Regions from separate parts of the Arthrobacter sp. LFS091 genome, predicted to be linked through region 2. Evidence: riboswitches for the same ligand, from Rfam matches in the RefSeq annotation. Region 2 holds a riboswitch; each other region holds the start of a gene.
What was found. A riboswitch is a leader RNA that binds a small molecule or an ion and turns the genes downstream of it on or off. The one in region 2 is predicted to bind thiamine pyrophosphate.
Positions count from the first base shown of each region.

Region 1: linked by a shared signal. The riboswitch ahead of thiD (bifunctional hydroxymethylpyrimidine kinase/phosphomethylpyrimidine kinase) and the one ahead of thiC (phosphomethylpyrimidine synthase ThiC) in region 2 are both predicted to bind thiamine pyrophosphate.
Region 3: linked by a shared signal. The riboswitch ahead of thiO (glycine oxidase ThiO) and the one ahead of thiC (phosphomethylpyrimidine synthase ThiC) in region 2 are both predicted to bind thiamine pyrophosphate.

Region 1 is NZ_JBFPFP010000001.1:532,599-538,422, forward strand. It holds gene obgE (GTPase ObgE) at 1-692, opposite strand, end outside; gene rpmA (50S ribosomal protein L27) at 827-1,090, opposite strand; gene rplU (50S ribosomal protein L21) at 1,153-1,461, opposite strand; gene thiD (bifunctional hydroxymethylpyrimidine kinase/phosphomethylpyrimidine kinase) at 1,837-3,348, opposite strand; TPP riboswitch at 3,339-3,437, opposite strand; gene ACNQOP_RS02500 (Rne/Rng family ribonuclease) at 3,602-5,824, opposite strand, start outside.
Region 2 is NZ_JBFPFP010000005.1:370,019-375,842, forward strand. It holds gene ACNQOP_RS11920 (alpha/beta fold hydrolase) at 1-720, shown strand, start outside; gene thiC (phosphomethylpyrimidine synthase ThiC) at 703-2,550, opposite strand; TPP riboswitch at 2,546-2,653, opposite strand; gene ACNQOP_RS11930 (amidohydrolase family protein) at 2,738-3,820, shown strand; gene ACNQOP_RS11935 (VOC family protein) at 3,900-4,772, shown strand; gene ACNQOP_RS11940 (hypothetical protein) at 4,879-5,316, shown strand; gene rpsP (30S ribosomal protein S16) at 5,548-5,824, shown strand, end outside.
Region 3 is NZ_JBFPFP010000005.1:24,598-30,421, reverse strand. It holds gene ACNQOP_RS10435 (DUF3107 domain-containing protein) at 11-235, shown strand; gene ACNQOP_RS10430 (hypothetical protein) at 273-575, shown strand; gene ACNQOP_RS10425 (thiazole synthase) at 633-1,430, opposite strand; gene thiS (sulfur carrier protein ThiS) at 1,434-1,670, opposite strand; gene thiO (glycine oxidase ThiO) at 1,667-2,920, opposite strand; TPP riboswitch at 2,913-3,032, opposite strand; gene thiE (thiamine phosphate synthase) at 3,060-3,743, shown strand; gene ACNQOP_RS10405 (RNB domain-containing ribonuclease) at 3,810-5,288, shown strand; gene ACNQOP_RS10400 (DEAD/DEAH box helicase) at 5,566-5,824, shown strand, end outside.

The DNA of each region.
Region 1 (5,824 bases), on a different contig from region 2:
AGGAAGTTGTGTCCGAGTCCCTTGCCGTCGCTTGCTCCCTCGATCAGGCCCGGAACATCGGCAATGGTGAAGCGGACATCGCCGGCCTGGACCACGCCAAGGTTGGGGATGAGGGTGGTGAAGGGGTAATCGGCAATCTTGGGCCGGGCAGCGGACATGGCTGCGATCAGGCTGGACTTGCCGGCCGACGGGAAGCCAACCAGGGCGATGTCGGCAATGGACTTCAGTTCCAGGACAATATCGCTGGATTCGCCTTCGATGCCCAGGAGGGCAAAGCCGGGAGCCCGGCGTTTCTGCGAGGAAAGCGACGCGTTGCCGAGGCCGCCCTGGCCGCCGGCGGCAGCGATGTACTCAGTACCTTCGCCCACGAGGTCAGCCAGGACTTCGCCGTCCTTGGTCTTGACCACAGTGCCATCGGGTACCGGAAGGATCAGGGTTTCGCCGTTCTTGCCACCGCGCCAGTCACCCATGCCCGGACCACCGTTGGTGGCGTGGCGGTGGGGTGCGTGGTGGTAGTCGAGCAGGGTGGTGGTCTGGGCCGACACCCGAAGGATGACGTCGCCACCATTGCCGCCGTTGCCGCCGTCGGGCCCGCCGAGCGGCTTGAACTTCTCCCGCTTAACAGAGACACAGCCGTGGCCGCCGGTTCCGCCGGATACGTGCAGGACTACCCGGTCTACAAAGCTCGCCACGTGGATCTCCTCAGTTGCTGTTATACAGCGTTGTTGCAAAACCAGTGCGCCCAAGCGCCCCAGTCGATTGTAATGCGGTTAAAAGAACGGTGGAGCGGGCCGTTTGGCCCGCTCCACCGGTTCAGAACTTGTTGTTACTCTGCAGCTGCAGCAGCAACGATGTTCACTACGCGACGGCCGCGGCGAGTACCAAACTCAACCGCACCGGCCTGGAGAGCGAACAGGGTGTCGTCGCCACCGCGGCCGACGCCTGCACCGGGGTGGAAGTGGGTTCCACGCTGGCGAACGATGATCTCGCCTGCGGAAACTACCTGACCACCGAAGCGCTTTACGCCCAGGTACTGAGCGTTGGAGTCACGACCGTTGCGAGTGGAACTCGCGCCTTTTTTGTGTGCCATGTGAAATGCCTGCCTCTAAATTTCTGGGGAAACTGAAAAACCTGAACAGCGTGTAACGAAAGTTACGCGATGCTGGTGATCTTGATCTTGGTCAGTTCCTGACGGTGACCCTGACGCTTCCGGTAGCCGGTCTTGTTCTTGAACTTCTGGATGACGATCTTCGGACCACGGAGGTCTTCGAGGATCTCAGCCGTAACCTTGACGTTGGCCAGTTCCGCAGCTGCGGAGGTGACCTTGTCGCCGTCAACCAGGAGCAAGGCGGGCAGCTCAAGCGTGCTACCGGCTCCACCGGGGACGCGGTTAAGCGTTACGTAGTCTCCAACGGAAACTTTTTCTTGGCGGCCGCCTGCGCGGACAATCGCGTACACCACTTGGGTACTCACTTCTCTCGACGTTTATAACTAAATTTGCGTGCGGAACCTGAACCGGAATCAGGCTTGGTTCGCGCTGTGCCTCAACGCCGTGGACTTCTGAACGAAGTCCGCGAGTCATCCCATGAACAATTCCAAGGGGCATAACCCAAGTGTTGGCGTAAGCACCGAAGATCAAGATTACGCTAGTTTGACCTTCAGCTGCAAATGAGGCCGGGTCCGGAGGCTACCACGTGACTCGCGTCACCAGTTGTAACGGACTCTCCCTGCACCGTGCCCATACAGCCTACAGGGTTTGGGCACGATTAACGCGATTTGCCCTGCGACGCGCGGCGAGCCTCGCAAATTACCCGCCCGGACGCCCGACCGGAGAGGTCATGAGAAAACCCGTGGCGCGTCGAAGAAGGCAGTTTCGTAGCGGCAGGACTGGGTGAAGGCTTCCATCATGGCCTCGCGATCCGCCGGCGAGGCCGCAAGGGCCGCCGCGTCCGTGAGCTTGATCGCAGTCCTGGTTGCCTCGGCGAAGTCTTCGTCGGCGTACGTCTTCAACCACTCCGCGTATGCGTGGTCCACAGGGGAACCTGCTTCCACGTAGGCGTGGTGGAGTTTCTGGCCCACTTCCGCGTACAACCAGTAGCAGGGAAGAATCGCCGCCAGCAGCACCGCGTAGCTTCCCGATGCCGAACAGGCCAGCAAATGGTCCACATAGGACTTGGTCACGGGACCCGTTGTTCCGGACACGTCGCGGCTGCTGAGCCAGTTCCTGTGCAATTCCGACTCGACCTCCAGGCACTGCCGGGAGCCCTTGGCCCAGAACAACTGCTCGTCTTCAGTAGGAGCCAGGGCGCTGGCCCGGGCCAGGACCCGGGAGTAGCCGTTGAGGTAGATCGCGTCCTGTGCCAGGTAATAGCCGAACGCGGATTCCGGGAGGCTGCCCTTCTGAAGGCCATCGATGAAGCCAAGCCGATGGATCGCCTCGAGCTCCGCGCGTGCGTGTTCCCACAAAGTCGCGGCGAACTCGCCGGGCCTCAGACCCCGCTGGTGGTGGAAGTGGTGGATCGGCCCGCTTCCTCGTCCTACTTCCAACGCCCCGGAGTGCCTCAAAGCCTCAAGCAACCAAGGCTTCACCTCCCGCAGTGAAGCTTCCCAGTCCCCCGTGCTAACCTGCACCGTGGCCAGGCCGGACGACAACGAACACCCTGTGCCGTGGCTGTTCCGGGTATCGATGCGGGGCCCGTCGACCTCGACCACGTCCTGCCGCAGCAACCCGCTCGTATTCACCAAAGCATCAGGACACGCCGTTCCCGCCAAGTGGCCGCCCTTCACAAGGACCGTGTTCCCGTACTCAGCGGCCAACCGCTTACCCTGGTCCAGCGCCGAAGCCCAGTCCGTCGCCTCCGTTTCACCCAGGAGCACCGCCAGCTCGGGAAGGTTCGGGGTCAGGAGGTCTGCCAGGGGCAAAAGCGAACGCAACGCCTTCTCAGCGGACTCGCGCAGGAGCCTGTCTCCGCTGGTTGCCACCATCACCGGGTCCAGGACCACGACGGCGGGACGCACCTTTTCGAGCCAGCTGCGGACTTCGTCGATGACCTCTGCGTCGCCGAGCATGCCGATTTTGACGGCGTCAATCTCAATGTCGTTGCTGATGGCGTCCAGTTGTTGGCGCAGAAATTCGACGGGGGGCACGTGGACGGCGCTGACGCCCACGGTGTTCTGGGCTGTGAGGGCGGTGATTGCAGCCATGCCGTAACCACCGTGGGCCGCGATGCTCTTCAAGTCCGCCTGGATCCCTGCCCCACCGGAAGGGTCGGAGCCGGCGATACTCAGCACCCGCGGTGTTGGCCTGCCCGAAGCAACCGGGTAGACAGGAGAATATGCTGCAGTCATGTGGACATCCCTTCGCCGGTGCTAACCGGACAGGTTCAACGGGTCTGGATCTCAGCCCGGCCCAACGCCAGGCACCCCGTGTCTGTCCCCCAGCCTAACCGGGAAGCAGCCCGGCCCGGGAACAGCGCTGCGTAGGGGCCCGGATATGACCCATTGACGTCCCCAGGTCTGGCCATGGACGTCCTGGACGCGCAAAAGACCCCGTAGCGACTGCCGGGGCAGTTGCTACGGGGTCCGATAAGCCGTGAGCGGATCAGAGCTCGGAAGCCGGCACGCCGACTCCCAGGATGATGGGCTCGTCTGCGGGTGCCTTTTTGGCTGGTTCCACAGGGGCCTTAGCCTCGTGGGACGAACCTTGTGGCGCCGACGCAGTCACTTCATGGTGTTCAACGCTGGTTTCGTTGGCCGCACCTTGGGCCCTGCTTGCGCTGCGGTTACGGCGACCTCGGCGACTCCCGGACGTCGAAGCGGCTTCCCGATCCTGCTCAGCGGCCCGAGCCGGGGCAGCCACCTTCGGGGCAGCAACAGCTTCGCGGACGGCAGCTGGTTCCGCTTCCGCCTCCGGCGCCGCTCCCAGGTGGGAGAATGCCTCCGCCAGCAGATCCAGGCTCATTGCCGGTTTGGCCGCCTGTGGTTCGTCCTGGTGTTCAACGAACGGCAAAGCGACTTCTTCGCCACCGAAACGCAGGACCGGGGTGGAGCGTGCTTCCCGGACTGCTGCCTCGTGGGCCGTTGATTCTTCGTCGTTGCCATGAGCTACGGGTTCGTCGGCAGCCGTCTGATGAGTTGACCGCGCCAGTTCCTCTGCACGGTGAAGCTCGTCGTCGTGCAGGTGGGCAGCGTGTGCTGCAGCCGCGATGGTAGCCAACGCAGCGCGGGTTGCCTCGGCCTTTGCCTGGCGCGCAGGGTCCTGCGGTTCCGGGTGCGTTGGCGAGGCCGCGTGCGCGGCCGGCGCAGACTGAACCGGAGCGGGGGCTTCGGAAACAGCCTGTCCCCCACCCTTGCCTCGGCGGCGCTTCCGTTCCGTACGGGCCGCCGGCTGCTGCTGCGTCGATTCCGTGTGCGGGCGGTGGTGCTCAGCGGCCACAACGTTCGCACGGCGGTGTTCCACCGGCTCATCGTGTGTCACGACGCCACGGCCGGCGCAGTGCTCGCACTGCTCGCCGAAGACCTCGAGGAGGCCGGTGCCCATGCGCTTACGCGTCATCTGCACCAGGCCCAACGACGTGACTTCAGCGACCTGGTGCTTGGTACGGTCGCGGCCAAGGCACTCAACCATGCGGCGCAGCACAAGATCGCGGTTGGATTCCAGGACCATGTCGATGAAGTCGATGACAATGATGCCGCCGATATCGCGCAGGCGCAGCTGGCGGACTACTTCCTCGGCAGCTTCGAGGTTGTTCTTGGTGACAGTCTCTTCGAGGTTGCCGCCGCTGCCGGTGAACTTTCCGGTGTTGACGTCCACCACGGTCATGGCTTCGGTGCGGTCAATGACCAACGAACCACCCGAGGGCAGGAAGACCTTGCGTTCCAGGGCCTTGTGGATCTGCTCGTCGATGCGCCAGGCAGCGAAGATGTCCTGGTCCTTGGTCCACTTCTCGAGGCGGCCCACCAGGTCAGGGGCAACGTAGGTCACGTAGGCCTCGATGGTGTCCCATGCGTCGTCGCCGGAGACGATCAGCTTGGAGAAGTCTTCGTTGAAGACGTCGCGCACTACCTTGATGGTCAGGTCGGGTTCGCCGTACAGCAATTCCGGTGCAAGGATCTTGGTTGAGGAGGCTTGCCCCTCAATGCCCTCCCACTGAGCGCGCAGGCGGTTGATGTCGTGCGTCAGCTCTTCTTCCGAGGCACCTTCAGCTGCGGTGCGGACAATGACGCCGGCGTTTTCCGGCAAGCGGTCCTTGAGGATGCGCTTGAGGCGGTTGCGTTCGACGTCCGGCAACTTGCGGGAGATACCGGTCATTGAGCCGCCCGGTACGTACACCAGGTAGCGGCCCGGCAGCGAAATTTGGCTGGTCAGTCGGGCACCCTTGTGACCCACCGGGTCCTTGGTGACCTGCACCAGGACAGAATCGCCTGACTTCAGGGCGTTCTCGATCCGGCGCGGCTGGCCTTCGAGGTTGACAGCATCCCAATTGACTTCGCCGGCGTACAGCACGGCGTTACGTCCACGGCCGATGTCCACGAACGCGGCTTCCATGGAAGGCAGTACGTTCTGGACCTTGCCGAGGTACACATTGCCGATCAGCGAGTCCTGTTGTGTCTTGGACACGAAGTGCTCGGCCAGGACGCCGTCCTCAAGGACGCCGATCTGGATTCTGTCGTCGCGCTGGCGGACGATCATTTGGCGGTCTACCGACTCGCGGCGCGCAAGGAACTCGGCTTCGGTGATGACCTGGCGGCGGCGGCCGGTTTCGCGGGACTCCCTGCGGCGCTGCTTCTTGGCCTCAAGCCGCGTGGAGCCCTTGACGCTGGC
Region 2 (5,824 bases):
CACAAGCAGCGCGTAGTCTTCGTTCACGGCCTGGGGAGTTTCGGCGCCGCAGCATGGCCGAAGCAACACGGCATGGCGCTGGCCTATGACGCCCTGTTCCTGAGGCGGCACGGCTTTTCGGCGGTCGAGGAACCGGCGCCATCCAATGTGGCAGCAGATGTCGCCATCGTGATCAATGCGTTGGCCGATGCCGGTGGAGGCCACGTCGTGGCGCACGAACAGGGCGCCATTTCCGCCATGCTGGCAGCTATTGAGCGTCCTGATCTTGTGCATTCGCTGTCGTTGGTGGAGCCGGCGTGCTTGTCGCTGACAGCCGAACTGCCGGCCACGGCCTCCCACCGTGCGCTGATGGAGCCGTTGTTCGACGTCCGGGCACAATTGAACGACGCCGACTACCAGCGGGAATACTTCCGCAGGGCTTTCTCGGCCGAAACCGGGGGACTGGACACGCCGGAGGCCCGGAAGTCTGCGCGGCGCCTCAGGCTCCAGGCACCGCCATGGGAGGCACCGCTTCACATTGTGCCCGGCGTTCCCACCTTGGTCCTTACGGGTGGTTGGGAGCCGCTTTACGAGGAAATTGCGGGATACCTCCAGGAGACCGGCGCCCTCCGCCGGGTAGCAGCGGGCGGGCACCGGCCCCAGGATTCAGTGGATGGCGATCACATCATCCGCTCGTTTGTCGCGGACGTGGGACGGGCCATGTCAGTTCAGGCGTCCTGAGCTGCCATTGCCCGCAGTGCCGGGTACCTGCAGTTCCGGCAGGTAGACCTTCCCGCCGGAAGCCAGGAACTCCTGGCTCTTTTCCCTCATGCCGCTGTACATGCCGGCGATTGCGGCCTGCGCTTCAGCTGAACCGTACTCATCGCGGATATCCTGGCTGATCCGCATGGAGCAGAATTTCGGCCCGCACATCGAGCAGAAGTGTGCGGTCTTGGCCGGCTCGGCGGGCAGGGTTTCGTCGTGGAACGCCTCGGCTGTCACAGGATCGAGGGACAGGGCGAACTGGTCGCGCCAGCGGAACTCGAAGCGGGCTTTGGACAGTGCATCGTCGCGCTCGTTCGCGCCAGGGTGCCCCTTGGCGAGGTCAGCGGCGTGGGCGGCGATCTTGTAGGTGATCACACCGGTTTTGACGTCGTCCTTGTTCGGCAGGCCAAGGTGTTCCTTGGGTGTCACATAGCAGAGCATTGCCGTGCCGTAGCGGGCGATTTCGGTCGCGCCAATGGCCGAGGTGATGTGGTCGTAGCCGGGCGCCACATCCGTGACCAAGGGGCCCAGTGTGTAGAACGGGGCACCCTTGCACAGTTCCTGCTGGCGTTCGACGTTTTCACGTACCAAGTGGAAGGGGATGTGCCCCGGGCCTTCAACCATGACCTGGACATCGAACTCCCACGCCCGCTGGGTCAGCTCGGCAAGGGTGTCCAGCTCTGCGAACTGCGCGGCATCATTGGCGTCCGCGATGGAGCCGGGACGCAGCCCGTCGCCGAGCGAAAAGGCGACATCGTACTTGGCGAAGATCTCGCACAGTTCGTCGAAGTGGGTGTAGAGGAAGTTCTCCTGGTGGTGGGCCAGGCACCAGCCGGCCATGATCGAGCCGCCGCGGGAAACGATGCCGGTGACGCGATTGGCAGTCAACGGGACGTAGCGCAGCAGCACCCCGGCATGGACGGTCATGTAGTCCACCCCTTGTTCGCACTGTTCAATCACGGTGTCGCGGAAGATCTCCCACGTGAGCTTATTGGCCTCGCCGTTGACCTTTTCGAGTGCCTGATAAATGGGAACCGTGCCGATTGGAACAGGGGAGTTGCGGATGATCCATTCCCGCGTGGTGTGGATGTCATCGCCGGTGGAGAGGTCCATGACCGTATCGGCACCCCATTGCGCCGCCCACTGCAGTTTGTCGACTTCCTCGGTGATGGAGCTGGTCACCGCGGAGTTGCCAATATTGGCGTTGATCTTGACCAGGAACGCCTTGCCGATAATCATCGGTTCGGATTCCGGGTGATTGATGTTGCTGGGGATGATGGCGCGTCCGGCGGCAACTTCGCTGCGGACCAATTCGACATCGCAGTTCTCGCGCAAGGCCACGAACTGCATCTCCTCCGTCACGATGCCCTTCCGGGCGTAGTGCATCTGTGTGACGGTCTTCTGCTCGACGGCGCGGCGGGGCACCGGTTGTGCGCCCTTCCACTCCGCCGATGCCGCACCGCGCCGGACCGCGGACTTGCCGTCGTCGAGCAGGTTCCTTTCACGGCCCGAGTACGGCTCCGTGTCGCCCCGGCCTTCGATCCAGGGTGCACGGAACGGTTCCAGCCCGACTCTCGGATCACTGCCCGGTCCGGCAGTTCGATAAACCTGCAGGGGCGGGTTGGCTTGGCCATTGGGGGAGGGTTCCAGTGCGATCTCGGTGACAGGAACGCGAATGCCATGTTCGGGATCTTCAAGCCACCCCAGCGAGTGGGATTTCAGCGACTGCGTCACGGTTTCCGGTGCCCCGGTCTTAACGACGGTCGCGTTTTGGGCAGGGCTGTGCTGTGTTTCTGTGGTGCTCAAGGGACTGCTCACTTCCTTCGCCGGCATTACCCGGACAGGTTCAACGGTCGCAGACTGCCTCAGTCCGATCTCAGCCCCTGCAGGGGCCCCCGTGTGGTCGTAGACGAAGCTACCACAGCTGCCTGCGGCCGCACAGTCATATGGCGTTGCAGGCTTGCCAGGCACGTACAGGGCTAGGCTTTTTGCCATGGCCAACATCATCGAATTCAGCGGTACGGTGCTCGTAGCAGCAGGCAGGGAGCGCAGGGGCATGTGGTCCGTTGACGGTCGCCTGACGTTCATCCAGCCGGTGGCGGCACCGGACGTTGTGCTCGACGGCTGGGTCTTGCCCGGCTTTGTCGACGCCCACTGCCACATCGGTTTGGGGCCGGGCGGTGCGGTTGATGAGCAGACCACCCTCGCCCAGGCAAGGGCAGACCTGGCGGCCGGCACACTGTTGATCCGTGATGCCGGATCGCCCAGTGACACGCGCTGGGTCCAAGGGCGCGCGGATTTGCCGCGACTGATCAGGGCTGGCCGGCATATAGCCAGGGACCGGCGGTACCTCCGAGGACTGGGCCATGAAATCGATCCCGAACAGCTCGTGGAGACCGTCCGCAAAGAAGCCCGTGACGGCGATGGCTGGGTGAAACTCGTGGGCGACTGGATCGATCGCGGCATTGGTGACCTGGCCGCGTCCTTCCCGGCCAAGCTGGTCAAGGACGCCATTTCGGCCGCGCACGATGAGGGAGCCAGGGTTACGGCCCACTGCTTCGCAGAAGACACCATTGACGACATGCTGGACGCCAATATCGACTGCATCGAACACGCTACGGGCCTCTTGCCGCGGCACCTTCCGCGGCTTGTGGAGCAGGGCGTTCCGATTGTCCCTACGCTGGTCAACATTGCGACTTTTCCGGAGATTTCCGCCCAGGCCGCGCCCAAGTTCCCCGTCTACGCAGATCACATGGCGAAGCTGTGGGAACGCCGCCACGACCGCGTGCTGGAGGCCTTCGAAGCCGGTGTCACCATCTACACGGGCACCGATGCCGGCAGCGTGATCAAGCACGGCCGGATTGCGGACGAGATGAAGGAACTGCACGACGCCGGCCTGCCGCCTTCCGCTGTCCTGGAGGCCGCAACGTGGGGCGCAAGGGCGTGGCTGGGTGCCGAAGCCATCAGCGAAGGGGCGAGTGCCGACGTCGTTCTCTGCCGTGAAGATCCGCGGGTCGCCCTCAACACCGTGGCCGAACTCCAGCACATCGTTTTACGTGGCGGGATCATCCGTTAGGAATAAATTGAAGCTTCAAGTAATTTAGTACTAGTAGAAGGTGCCGAAAGGGCGGCAGCCTCAAACCCAGGAGCTTCACATGACTACAGCAAACAGCCAGGATCTTCTTCCTGCCGAACTCACCATGGGCACCGTCATGCTCAAGGTAGGCGACATGAAGGTCATGAGCGACTACTACCAGCGCGCCTTGGGCCTGGACATCGTGGCCGAGCAGGATGGCGGACTGTACTTGGGCCGCACGGGAAAGCCTGTTGTCCACCTGGCGCCTGCCTCAGGTCTGCAGATCCCGGGCCGTGGGGAAGCGGGCCTGTTCCACACCGCCATCCTCTTTGAGGACCAGCCATCCCTGGCGGCCACCATTGCCACGGCGGCAGAATACGAGCCGCGCGCCTTTGCCGGAAGCGCCGACCACCTGGTCAGCGAGGCGTTCTATTTCACCGACCCCGAGGGCAACGGTATTGAGCTCTACTATGACAAGCCCCGCGAACTGTGGCAGTGGGACGGCAAGAACGTCGTCATGGACAACGTCGCACTCCCGCCGCAGCGGTTCCTGCAGCAGCACCTGAGTGAGGCTGCCGTGACCGGCCAGCGGGAGGCAGCCGCCGGGATCGGCCACGTGCACCTCCAAGTGGGGGACGTTGAAACTGCGCAAAGGTTCTATGTGGAAACCCTGGGGTTCGAGCGGACGGCGGGCTGGCACGGCCAGGCCTTGTTCGTTTCCGCCGGTGGGTACCACCACCACATGGCCATGAACGTGTGGAACAGTCGCGGTGCCGGACCCCGAAAGGACACGCTGGGGCTTGGGGAAGTCCTGATCGAGGTCCCCACGGCTGATGACGTCGCGATGCTGGCGGACCGGCTGAAGGTGGCGGGCGTCCAGAACCACCACACCGGCGCTGAGCTTCGGTTCGACGACCCATGGCGGAACAAGCTGCGCGTCGCCGTTCGCTGAATCGTCCTGGCAGCCCATGGCTGCACTAAGCTGGGCATTGACGGCGCGGAACCTTTCGGTTCCCGTGCCGCCGCCCCGTCAGCACGAAGGATTGAGAGTACTTTCCATGGGCTTTGCCGAAATATTTGTAGCCACCCACGACGAAGCACTCAAACGGGCAGCCGCACTGGATCGCGGTGCCGAAGCCACGGGCCCCGCCGTCAGGATCGAAGGCATCACCGACTTTGAGGTAGAACAGCTGGGCGACCTCGCCGGACAGGCCGTCCATGCTGCGGGAGCAGACTATGAGCTCGCCCTGGTGGATGTGACGAGTGATGCCCTCCTCGGAGTTCCCGAGGCCATGGTGCGCGCGCTTGCCGAACTGCTCACCTATGAAAGTGAGGGCGATGGCAACGTCCTTGATGATGTTGCTGCGGCCTGGGCCGCCCAGGACGACATGCCCTTTGACGCTACCCAATCGCGCCAGTACGTCCAGCAACTGGCCGCCCTCGCCACGGATGTGGAAAAAGCCGACCGCTCCGGACTCTACGTCTGGTCCGCCTGACAGTTGCCCGGTTTTCGCGGATACGATCCGTCCGGAGTGACCAAGAACACGCCACCCTTTGCGGCCTAAGTCGTAATTGCACCGGGCATCTGGCACAATGGACAGGTACTTGATCGGTGCGGCCCCTCTCTCCGTGCCCGTATCTTGTCCTTCGAACCGTCCAGTATGGCCCGCCCCACGGGTGCAGAACGTCGGGTTCACCTCGTTTCAGAAACAGGAGTGACCACAAAAGTGGCCGTAAAGATTCGCCTTAAGCGCTTCGGTAAGATGCGCGCACCGTACTACCGCATCGTCGTCATGGATGCCCGCGCCAAGCGCGATGGCCGTGCCATTGAAGAAATCGGCAAGTACCACCCCACCGAAGAGCCGTCGTACATCGAGGTCGCTTCCGAGCGCGCCCAGTACTGGCTGTCCGTTGGCGCCCAGCCGACCGAGCAGGTTGCTGCGATCCTCAAGATCACCGGTGACTGGCAGAAGTTCAAGGGCCTGCCGGGCCAGGAAGGCACCC
Region 3 (5,824 bases), 350 kb from region 2:
AGGCCTTGCTGTGGAAGTAAAGATCGGCATTCAGAACGTTGGCCGCGAAATTGTGCTCGAATCCGCTTTGGATGCCGACGCCGTAGCCAAGATCGTGGCGGAGGCCGTGTCCAAGGGCTCGGAATTGCGCCTCACGGATGAGAAGGGCCGCCAGGTCATCGTTCCTGGCAACGTTTTGGGCTATGTGGAGATCGGCGCCGAGGAAGTCCGTCGCGTGGGCTTCGGCGCCCTCTAGCATTCCCCCACCACCCGTCGTCCGCTAAGGAGTCTTCATGCTTTCACTCGTCGTGGTTGTTCTTGCAGCCATTGCCACGGGCTTCATTGTCTGGGCCAACGACAAGCGGCACGGCAGGTACGGCGTCGCCCTACCGGTAGGCGTTTCAACCGCTGTTGCGGCGCTGAGCTGGATTGCCTTCATCAGCGCGGGCTTGGGTTACCAACCGGGGGTCACCTGGATTCCGTGGGTTCTCCCCATCGTCATCGGAACCGCGGCAGCCGCGGCGGTTGTGGTGTACTTCGGCCGGACCCGGACCAAGCACGATACCGAGGCCCTCACCAGGGCCCTCCGGCTCTAAGCGCCACTTACAGCGATGGCCATCACCCGCGGGTGATGGCCATCGCTGGTTAACACCCTAAAGGAACTCGGCGCGTCCCTCCATCGCGGAGGATGCCAGGGCGTGTTCGCGCCGGGGAATCCGGCCTGCCTGCCTGGCCAAACGGCCGGCAAGGACAGCGTGCTTGAAGGCCTCCCCCATCTGCACCGGGTTCTGTGCACGCGTTACCGCGGTAGCCAGCAGGACGGCATCGCAACCCAGTTCCATGGCCAGCGCGGCATCGGAAGCGGTTCCGATCCCGGCGTCGAGCACCACGGGCACTGATGCCCGTGACACGATCAGCTCAATGTTGTGCGGGTTCAGGATGCCCAGGCCGGTCCCGATCGGTGAGCCCAGCGGCATCACCGCGGTGGCGCCGAGGTTTTCCAGCCGCAGGGCAAGGACCGGATCATCATTGGTGTAAGCGAAGACCTTGAACCCGCGGTTGACCAGCTGCTCCGTGGCATCGACGAGTTCCACGGCATCGGGCAGGAGTGTGTGCTCGTCCGCGATGACTTCCAGCTTCACCCAATTGGTCTCCAGCGCCTCGCGGGCAAGTTCGGCGGTCATCACCGCGTCCTTCGCCGTGAAACAGCCGGCCGTGTTGGGCAACACCCGGATGTTGTGGTCCACCAGGAGCTGGAAGAGAGACCCGGTTTCTGCCGGCGAATAGCGCCGCATGGCCACGGTGGTCAGCTCCGTACCCGAGGCCAGGAGCGCAGCGCCCAAACCGTCCAGGCTCGGGGCACCCCCTGTTCCCATGATCAGCCGCGAACCAAAGTCGACGCCGTCGATCACCAAGGCGTCGGTGCTGGGGGCAGTGCTTGTTGTGGTCATTGTTCAGCCTCCCTGGACTGCGGTAACGAGTTCGAGTTCATCGCCGTCGGCGAGTGCTGTTGCCGCCCACTGGCTGCGCGGCACCACCTCTGAATTGCGCGCGACGGCGACACCCAGCTTGCCGCCGTCGGCCGCCTGTCCCCTGTGGTCCAGTTCGCGGCCGGTGATGGCGGTGACGAGGGTGCTCACAGAGGCGTCATCGGCCACTGCATGGTCGGATCCATTGAGTTTGATGTTCATGCGCTTTCCTTGCTGCGGGCGTGTGCTGGGACGAAGTTCCGTGGATCGGGTGCGCTGGCCGTAAATCGGTCGGGGCGGAAAGGGGCCCACTGTGGATCGGTCGATCCGTTGATCAGTTCGCCGACAATCCTTGCGGCTACCGGTGTCAGCAGGACTCCGTGACGGAAGAACCCGGTGGCAACCACCAAACCCTCAATGTCGCCATTGGTTCCGGCGACGCGGCCAAGCAACGGCGCGTTGTCCGGCGTCCCTGGCCTGCCGCGGGCTGTTGCCTCCAGGAGTTCGAGTTCGGCGACCGCGGGGACCAGGACCTGGGCGTCGCGCAGGAGTTGGTAGACGCCGCCCGCTGAGACGGCATTGGAGGCCGTGGACAGTCCGTCCTCACGCTGGGTCGCTCCGATCACCACGGTGCCGTCGTCGCGGGGGACGATGTAGACGGGAACGCCCCGCACTATCCCCCGGACGGTGGAGGTAACGAGAGGTTGCAGGTTGTCCGGAACCCGAAGCCGGAGGATGTCACCATAGACCGGCCGCAGGGGCAGCGTGAGCCCTTCGGGCACGCCGTCCAAGCCGGCGGCGCCCAGACCGTTTGCGACCACCGTCTCGGTGGCAAAGACCCTGGTGCCTGACTCGAGTTCGACTCCAGAGACCCTGCCTTCATCCCACAGGAGACGATGTGCCAGCGCTTTCACAGCGAATCCGTTGTCCGCCCCCGTAACCCAGCTCGGATCATCGGGAGAGTGATCCGAAAGTTCGGCCAAAAGGCAGGCGGCGAGCTTGCGGGGATCCACCTGGTGGTCGGTGGGGATGTCGAAGGCACAGGAAATTTGGGGACTCAGCAAGGGCTCACGCTCCCTCACCTCCCGGAGGGCCAATGGCTCCACTCCCAAGCCTGCAGCCTTCTGTACCACCCGGAGGTCTGCGAGCGCGCGGCGGTCGGCGGCGTCGGCACCCACGGCGAGGGTCGGCGTCGTGCGGTATCCGGCGGCGTGCGCCCCTCCGGCGAGCGCGCCAACAAAAGCGGGCCACAGCCGGGAGGATTCGACCATGAGTTCCAGGAGTTCTTCTTCCTGGTAGTGCAGTTCACTGACGGGTGCCAGCATCCCGGCCGCTGCGAAAGTTGCGCCGTTAGCGGGCCAAGGGTCGATGAGGGCGACTGAGCGGCCCAGCCTGCGCAGTTGGTGGGCGGTGCCCAACCCGATGATGCCGCCGCCGATAATGGCTACATCTGCATGAATGGCGTCTGCCATGTGTTCCCTTCCCTACGCCGGTATTAGCCGGATCAGGTCAAGCGGTCGGCGCTGAAGCCCTCTCAGCCGGACGGTCACATAGTCGAACGTCGCGGCTCCCGCAGTACGTGCCCAGTGTAGAGGAACTACTCTGGTTCCCATGACCCAGCCTGAATCCCTCGCCTCAGCCCGACTCTATTTGTGCACCGATGCCCGGAAGCGACAGGGCGATTTCGAAGACTTCGTCGATGCCGCCTTCGAGGGTGGGGTGGACATCATCCAGCTCCGGGACAAGTCGATCGAGGCAGCCGAAGAACTGGACTTGCTGGCCATCCTGCGGAGTGTGGCTGAGCGGCACGGCCGACTGTGGGCTGTCAACGATCGGGCCGATATTGCCAGTGTTTCCGGGGCTCCTGTGTTCCACGTGGGCCAGAAGGACCTGCCCCTTCCGGTGGCCCGGACCTTCCTCCCGGCCCCTGCCGCGATTGGACTTTCCACGCACACTCCGGAGCAGGTCAATGCGGCCATTGCCGCTTCTACCGGCGACGGCGGCCTGGACTATTTCTGTGTCGGTCCGGTTTGGGCGACACCCACCAAACCGGGGCGCCAAGCCGTTGGGCCGGACCTGGTCACATATGCCGCAGAAGCGATGAGGCGTGCCACGGAAACGACCGACGGCGCCGTGCAGCTCCCGTGGTTCGCTATTGGCGGCATCGACCTGGGCAACGTGGAACAGGTCCTTTCGGCGGGGGCCAGCAGGATCGTGGTTGTCCGTGCCATCACCGAAGCCGCAGACCCGACGGCGGCTGCCAAGTCGCTGCTGGAAGCCCTGGACTCAATTTAGCGAAAGTCGCTCACCGTGCGGCCTTGACATGGTGTGATCCCCGGAATCCGGGCTACCCTGATTTTCGTGTCACATCATCGGATTGCACCCAACGTCGACGACTCGTCGGACCAGCTCGCAGCGGCCCTCGCCGCACTCCGGACGGAGCTGGAACTCCCAGGCGCCTACCCCACGGGGGCAGTGGAAGAAGCCCGAGAAGCCGTGGCGGACCTGAAGCTGCCTGAACGCGACCTTCGGGACATTCCGTTTGTCACCATCGACCCCGCCACGTCGACGGACCTGGACCAGGCGCTGTTCATAGAGCGCGCCGGTGACGGTTACAAGGTCCTCTATGCGATCGCCGACGTTCCGTCCTTCGTGGCTCCCGGTGGTGCCCTCGACACGGAGACACGCCGGCGCGGCCAGACCTTCTATGCTCCGGATGGACGCATTCCCTTGCACCCGGAAATCATCAGCGAACATGCCGGCAGCCTGCTGGCAGAGCAGGACTGTGGCGCCTTTGTCTGGGATTTCGTCCTCGACGCGCAGGCCGAAGCAGTGACGGTGACAGTAGGCCGCGCCACCGTGCGCAGCCGGGCCAAGCTAAGTTACAAGGGCGTCCAGGAGCAGATCGACGACGGAACGGCACCGCCCGTACTGCAGCTCCTCAAGGAAGTGGGGTTGAAGCGGGTTGAACTCGAACGCCTCCGCGGCGGCGCGAGCCTGAACATGCCCGAACAGGAGATCGTCCGAGCGGCCGACGGCGGCGGGTACAGGATCGTTGCTGCCCCGTCGTTGCCGGTGGAGGACTGGAACGCGCAGATTTCACTCATGACCGGGATGGCGGCAGCTCAGCTGATGCTGGACGGCAAGGTTGGCATACTGCGCACCATGCCCGCACCGGATGAACGCTCCCTGCGGCACTTCAAAAGGCAGACCACGGCCCTTGGTAAACCCTGGGACGGACGGATCAGCTACGGCGAATACCTGCGGACCCTGGACGCATCAGACCCAAAGCAACTCGCCATCCTGCACTCAGCCGGGACGTTGTTCAGGGGTGCCAACTACACACCTTTCGACGGCGAGGTCCCGACTGAAGTCATCCAGGCAGCCATCGGCGCTCCGTACGCGCACACCACAGCACCGTTGCGCCGCCTTATCGACCGTTTCGTCCTGGTGATCTGCGAGGCACTGAGCAACAAGCGGGACATCCCTGCCTGGGCCCGTGAAGCCTTGCCGTCCTTGCCCGAGATCATGGCCTCGTCCGATCAACTCGCTGGCCGCCTCGAGCGCGCCGCCTTGGACACGGTGGAGGCGGCACTGGTTGCCAACCATGTTGGCCAGGAGTTCGATGCGGTGGTCATTTCCGGCTCGAAGCCAAACGGGAACGGGAACGGAAGGGGCAACGGCAACGGGAACGGCGGTCCCTACGGAATCGTCCAAATAGCGGAGCCCGCCGTGACCGCCCGTTGCGACGGCGAACTGGAGTCCGGGACCAAGGTCCGCGTCCGGCTGGTCAAGGCTGACATTGCCAGCCGGGAGATTCTGTTTGAACTGCTGCCATAGCGCCGTTCAATCCCCAATCCGGGCTTTCGGGCTCCCAGAGGATAGACTGGGCGTGTAGTAATGGATGCCCGGTCGTTGATTCAGTTAATTTTTGAACTCAACAAGCCCGCCCCTACGCGATCTTGAGATGTACCAACTGGTCACCAGTGCCAGTACTTAGATAGCCCGCGATCGGCTTCCACTGGACTTGCTTGCGCGCCCGTTGGTGCTCCGGTACGGCTATGCCGCCCCCGTTGAGCATGCGGCGCCAATGCCCAAATGAATAAGGAAACTCCCTGTGAGTGAATTGCATACCCATGAAGTCCTGACGGACCCCACCGGAACAGAAACCCTCGAGCCCGAGGAAACGATCGTCTCGGACGAGAAGCCCCACGAGATCGAAGAGAAGTCGTTTGCAGACTTCAACGTGCGCGCAGACATCGTGGAGTCCTTGGCAGATGCCGGGATCACCCACCCGTTCCCCATCCAGGCCATGACCCTGCCCGTCGCACTGGGCGGCCACGACATCATCGGCCAGGCCAAGACTGGTACAGGCA